Regions from separate parts of the Sporosarcina sp. YIM B06819 genome, predicted to be linked through region 1. Evidence: predicted binding sites of a transcription regulator. Region 1 holds the regulator's gene; the other holds the start of a gene.
The links. Region 1 encodes LexA, which represses DNA repair genes until DNA is damaged. Its sites were predicted from a motif close to CGAACATATGTTCG; they were not measured.
Positions count from the first base shown of each region.

Region 1 (3,432 bases):
TAAATCGACGATGTACGGTCGCTTTGCTAATATCATGTCCCAGTCCATTTAACACGCCTGTTATTTCAGCATACGTCAAACCTTTCACACGGAGTGCAACGATCTCATGCGTAGGCACTTCAATGCGTTCGCGCCCTTCTACATTTCCTCTATTTTTCAAGTTATGTTCTGGACGGTAGCCTTCTCGTACCGCACGTTTCATGCCTCGTCGTATTTTAGCATTATGTAGTTTGCGTTGATATTCTTCGACAATCGATAAAATTTCTAGCAACATTGTATCCATTTCGTTGAGTGCAATTGGCCCACTATCGTTCCGAGAATATATCGCCGTATTTGTTTTCGCCAATAAATGCAGTACGGCCATCCGCGCATTGCCACGTCCTAGCCTCGTCTCATCTTGGATCAACACCGCATCGACTTCTTCATCACGGATGAAATCGAGCAGACTTAGCAACCCTTCCCGGTCAATGTCAAAACCACTATGCTTGTCCTTAAAAACTTTTATAGCCTCAAGACCAAGTTCAGCCGCCAACTCAACAAGCTCTTCTTCCTGCCTAACAAGAGACATTTCCTGTGCATCCTTCTCCGTGCTTACCCGGCAATAAATTACACAGTTCTTTTGACGTCCATTCACCGATTATCACCTGCAAGTTGTATTATTTTTTGGTTTTCTACCGTTGGTTTAGTAGGTAGTAATAAATCTTCCCCCGTTTTTATTGTAGCAGTTTCAAGATCATTCAGCCTCATTACTTCTTTCATCCACTGTTCTTTCGACATATCTTCTGCATGATGAAGAGCAAGACCCCAAAGTGTATCGCCTTCCATAATGGTGATTTCCGTCATATGCTGCGCCTTACTCGATTTTGTGATACCTATAATTGAAAATCCCATACATAAAATGATTAGTAGTAAAATATAACTGTTATTTTTAATAAAACTCATGATTATCCCCCTCTAGAATGTTTGTTCGGAATACTTGTTCTTAGTATAAAAAAGAAAAAAACAAATGTCAACAGTTTTTTAGAACCTGTGTTTGCCATCTGTTCGCAACGATGATATACTAATCTTATTAAATTAGCCCGACTTTCAGTAGTCAGTAGAATTCTAGTTAAGAGGTGAATGGATTGAAAAAAATTTCGAAGAGACAAGAAGACATTTTGGCTTTTATCAAAGAAGAAGTAAAGAAAAAAGGCTATCCGCCATCCGTACGAGAAATTGGTGAAGCAGTCGGTCTTGCATCGAGTTCGACTGTACATGGCCATCTTGCCCGATTGGAAAGCAAAGGTTTCATCAGACGTGACCCAACGAAACCAAGAGCTATCGAAGTGCTTGATCCAGAAGGACTGGAAGCGATGAAACCAGGCGTCATTAATGTTCCTTTGGTTGGCAAAGTAACAGCAGGCTTACCGATTACGGCGATTGAAAATATCGAGGAGTACTTCCCGTTACCAGAATCATTCGGGACCAATGAGGACAATCTTTTCATGCTTGAAATTGTCGGCAATAGTATGATCGAAGCCGGCATCCTAAACGGCGACCATGTTATCGTCAAGCAACAGCAAACAGCGCACAATGGAGAAATCGTTGTAGCAATGACCGAAGACGATGAGGCAACGGTGAAACGTTTCTTCAAGGAGAAAGATTATTTCCGTCTACAGCCTGAAAACTCTTCAATGGATCCAATCATCGTTGACAACGTTTCAATTCTTGGTAAAGTTGTCGGTGTGTACCGCTTAATCCACTAATTCTTAAGATACAAAAGAGCTGTTCCCTTGAATGGGGAACAGCTCTTTTTATGTTGGTCAACTGGTTTGCCTGTTCACTTACAGTTTACACCTTCACCCTGACAATCCACGATGCTCACTGCTCAATTAAACCATCTTCTATTAACTTCTCGACAGAAGATAGTACCGCTGCCTTCACATGCTCATACGTCAGCCCACCTTGGACATACGCCGTGTATGGTGGTCTAATCGGGCCATCTGCTGTCAATTCGATACTGGAGCCTTGAATGAAGGTCCCTGCCGCCATGATGACGTCGTCTGTGTAGCCAGGCATATACGATGGCTCCGGCGCGTAATGCGCATTAATTGGCGAGTTGGCTTGGATTGTCCGACAGAAGGCAATCATTTGGTCCGCATTTTTAAAGGATACCGATTGAATCAAATCAGTTCTTTTTTCCGTATAATGAGGCGACGTCTTGAGTCCGAAGTCCTCAAGTAGCGCCGCTGTCAATAGCGCTCCCTTCACCGCCTGGCTGACGACATGTGGCGCAAGGAAAAAGCCTTGATACATTTCAAGTAACGTATCCAGCGAAGCCCCAGCCTCTGCTCCAAGTCCCGGTGATGTCATACGGTAAGCACATTGTTCAACCAGGTCAGCTCGACCTGCGATATAACCGCCTGTTCGCACAAGCCCGCCACCTGGATTTTTTATTAGAGAGCCTGCCATTAAATCTGCCCCGACTTCCATCGGCTCTTTATCTTCCACAAACTCTCCATAACAATTATCTACGAAAACGACAACTTCCGGATTCACAGCCTTCACTTTGCGAACCATTTCACCGATTTCATCTACCATGAACGAAGGGCGATCCGAATAACCTTTTGACCGCTGAATACCAATCATCTTCGTTTTACTATGCATACTTTTTATCACTTCATCAAAATTAACTGAACCATCTTCATTCAGATCAATATGTTTATACGAAATGCCATAATCCTGTAAGGAACCCGTGTCTTTTCCCTTACCAGATACAATGGATTCTAACGTATCATAAGGTTTTCCCGTAATATACAACAGTTCATCACCAGGGCGCAGAATGCCGAAGAGACTGATGGAAATAGCATGTGTTCCTGAAATAATTTGATTGCGCACGAGGCAATCTTCTGCTCCGAAAACATCGGCGTAGACTTGCTCCAGCACATCGCGGCCACTATCATCATAGCCATAACCCGTTGAACCCATTAGATGAAAATCACTCACCATATTTTTTCGGAAGGCAGCCAGTACTTTCCGTTGATTGTAAAATGCAATTTTTTCAACATCTTTGAAAAACGGAGCTAGCTTGTCTTCCATTGCTTCCGTTTTCTCCAGTAAAAACTCATCTAGTTCGTTCAATATCATTGTAATTCCTCATTCCGTAAAATAGTCACCCCATTATAATAGCAGTCCATCCGCTAAAGGACTAGTCATAGGATATCTGGTAGAATGCAATAAGGTATAATCAATTACGCTGCGGCAAAAATTTGTGACATCCGCCGTAGGCTAACTTCAATCAGCAGGGAGCTTGAACTCCCTGCTGATTGAAGTCGAATGGAGGAAGTGCATTGGCTTGGGATGTGTTTAGTTTCATAGGTACTGCGGCATTTGCCATTTCAGGCGCGATTGTCGCGATGGAAGAGGAATATGATATTTTCGGCGTCTATATAT
Region 1 covers NZ_JAWLIQ010000007.1:46,039-49,470, forward strand. The annotation lists gene R2B72_RS05395 (recombinase family protein) at 1-634, opposite strand, end outside; gene R2B72_RS05400 (hypothetical protein) at 631-942, opposite strand; gene lexA (transcriptional repressor LexA) at 1,125-1,745, shown strand; gene R2B72_RS05410 (aminotransferase class I/II-fold pyridoxal phosphate-dependent enzyme) at 1,861-3,078, opposite strand; gene R2B72_RS05415 (trimeric intracellular cation channel family protein) at 3,330-3,432, shown strand, end outside.

Region 2 (3,432 bases), on a different contig from region 1:
CAATCATCATATGACGCAGTTTCCAGTCCTGGCTCATCCGCACCATTGCTTCGTAGACGGACGAATCACCATGAGGATGATAGTTACCGATAACGTTCCCTACTGTTTTAGCGGATTTACGGAACGCTTTGTCATGTGTATTGCCTTCATGGAACATGGCATACATAATCCGTCGCTGAACAGGCTTTAGCCCATCTCTTGCGTCCGGTAATGCCCGGTCCTGAATGATGTATTTACTATAACGACCAAATCGGTCACCAATCACTTCTTCCAAGGGTAGATCCTGGTAACGTTCTTCTAAAGTCATTCAAAGTCCCCCTCGACGTGCAAAAATTCATTGTCCAAAATATTATGTTCTTCCTGCATACCGAAGTCGACGTTTTCTTCAATCCAACGTCGTCTTGGCTCTACTTTATCACCCATCAATGTTGTGACACGGCGTTCGGATATTGCATTATCTTCGATTGTCACGCGGATTAGCGTTCGTGTTTCCGGATTCATCGTTGTATCCCATAGCTGATCGGCGTTCATTTCACCAAGCCCTTTATAGCGCTGGAGCATATAGCCTTTACCGATCTTCTTCATGGCTTCATCCAAATCGGCTTCTGTCCATGCATAGGCGAGCTTCTCGCTCTTCCCTGCCCCTTTAAACACCTTGTAGAGGGGTGGTAATGCAATGTACACTTTGCCTGCTTCAATAAGTGGTTTCATATAGCGATAGAAGAATGTCAGCAGTAACACTTGAATATGTGCCCCGTCCGTATCGGCATCCGTCATAATAATGACTTTGTCATAGGCAATGTCTTCTACTTGGAAGTCCGAGCCTACGCCGCCCCCAATCGCATGAATAATCATATTGATCTCTTCGTTTTTTAGTATATCTTCAAGTTTCGCTTTTTCCGTGTTAAGTACTTTCCCTCGCAACGGCAAAATCGCTTGGAATACGCGGTCACGACCTTGTTTGGCAGATCCTCCCGCAGAGTCACCTTCGACAAGATACAGTTCATTTTTAGCCGCGTTTCTCGATTGTGCAGGCGTTAATTTACCGGACAATAGTGTATCTGCTCTTTTTCTCTTTTTCCCAGAACGCGCATCCTCACGTGCTTTACGTGCCGCTTCCCTTGCTTGTTGTGCACGAATCGCTTTCCGAACAAGCGACGCACTTAAATCAGCATTTTCTTCAAGAAAATAGAGTAGTTTCTGAGATACGATGGAATCTGTGATACCGCGTGCTTCGCTCGTCCCAAGCTTCCCTTTCGTTTGTCCCTCAAATTGCAAGATTTCCTCTGGTATACGAACGGATACAATGGCCGAAATCCCTTCACGAATGTCCGAGCCTTCCAAATTCTTATCCTTCTCTTTCAATAAACCCGTTTTTCTCGCATACTCATTGAAAACACGAGTCATCGCCGTTTTTGCACCCGTTTCATGAGTGCCGCCGTCTTTTGTCCGCACGTTATTAACAAATGACAAAATCGTTTCCGAATAGCCATCACTGAATTGGAAGGCAAACTCGACTTCAATGTCGTCCGATTGCCCGTCTAAATAAGCAACAGGATGCAGCACATCCTTCTCTTCATTCAGGTAGGAGATAAAGGCCTCGATCCCTGTTTCATAATGAAAAATGTCGTGCTTGTCCGTGCCTTGTTCTTTTAGATCGATTTTAAGACCTTTCAACAAGAATGCAGACTCACGTAAACGTTCACTTAAGGTGTCGTATTGATATTTTAGTACCGAAAAAATAGACGGATCCGGTTTAAAATGGATCAACGTCCCTTTGTCACGTGTTGTGCCAATTTGTTCGAGTGTTGTGACAGGCTTGCCACCTTGTTCAAAGCGTTGGCGAAACTTTTTGCCGTCGCGGAAAATCGTTACTTCGAGCCATTCGGATAAAGCGTTGACAACAGATGCCCCTACGCCGTGAAGTCCACCACTCGTTTTGTAGCCGCCTTGACCAAATTTACCGCCAGCATGGAGAACAGTTAGAATGACTTCTACTGTCGGCTTTCCCGTCGCATGTATTCCCGTTGGCATACCGCGTCCATAGTCTCGGACACTCACACTGCCATCTGTATGAAGCGTTACATCGACTTCTGAGCCAAATCCTGCTAGCGCCTCGTCTACCGCATTATCAACGATTTCATAGACCAGGTGATGCAGTCCACGAGAATCGGTAGATCCTATGTACATACCAGGGCGTTTACGAACCGCCTCAAGGCCTTCTAGTACATGAATCGAATCATCATCGTATTGTATTGTTTCTTGTTGTTTCGTCAAATTACGACCTCCATCAAACGAATGTTCTCTTTTATATAATCGTACTGCTTCACGAGAAGGTTGTCAAATCAACGTTCCCGGAAGCTTGCTCCACTTATTGTATAGAAGAAGATGATTTATTGCAATGATGTTCGTTAAATGACAGGTGGTAAAATCAGATGTTCGTGCATGAAATATTCTAATCCACCACATCAACATTTTAGCAGAAGACAGATAATTCTCTAGCTGAAGCCATTGTAGTGACCACATGGTTCTGCTAAACTGAAATCATATAGAACTATATAAAGGGGTATAGAATGGAAACTATTTTACTTTTACTCATCGCCTATTTACTCGGTTCCATCCCATCGGCACTATGGGTTGGGCAGCTCTTTTACAAAATGGATATCCGCCAGTACGGGAGTGGCAATTTAGGTGCAACCAATACATTTCGTATTTTAGGTAAAAAAGCGGGGATTGCTGTGACACTCATTGATATTTTAAAAGGGACCGCAGCTGTTTTATTATTAACCTTGCCTTTTTTCGAACAAACTAACGTACATCCACTCATTCCAGGAATTATTGCGGTTGTTGGCCATATGTTTCCCGTATTTGCTCGTTTTAAAGGTGGCAAAGCCGTGGCTACATCTGGTGGCGTGCTTTTAGGTTATAATTGGCCAGTTTTTCTTTTACTTTTTATCACGTTCTTTATCGTATTGAAGCTAACAAAAATGGTCTCACTGACTTCAATGCTTGATGCTCTTGTTGGCTTCCTCTACAGCATTTTTCATTATGTTAGAACAGGCGATTTCACACTTATCATTATGATTGGCTTGTTCGCTATCTTTATCTTTTATCGTCACCGAGAAAACATTGGACGTATCAGAGCAGGAACCGAGCCAAAAGTGAAGTGGTTATAATACAATGGAGATAGTAACCGAGAGGCTGGTGTGGGACATTGAAAATTATTTTATCAACTGAAGCGTTGCATTGGTTTACAGAAGAAATGGCTGCCAAAACGGGCGATAGCATCAAGTTTTTTGCTAGATACGGCGGTGCAAGTCCATTACATGCAGGATTTTCACTGGGCGTCAGAATGGAAGAACCTGATGAAGCCGCGGTTCAAACTGAACATAATGGTGTCCAATTCTATATTGAACGTCGTGATGAATGGTA
Region 2 covers NZ_JAWLIQ010000002.1:186,263-189,694, forward strand. The annotation lists gene parC (DNA topoisomerase IV subunit A) at 1-307, opposite strand, end outside; gene parE (DNA topoisomerase IV subunit B) at 304-2,277, opposite strand; gene plsY (glycerol-3-phosphate 1-O-acyltransferase PlsY) at 2,574-3,176, shown strand; gene R2B72_RS02420 (HesB/YadR/YfhF family protein) at 3,215-3,432, shown strand, end outside.
Region 2: a site for LexA is predicted at 2,292-2,305, ahead of parE (DNA topoisomerase IV subunit B). Genes of this name have one in related genera too.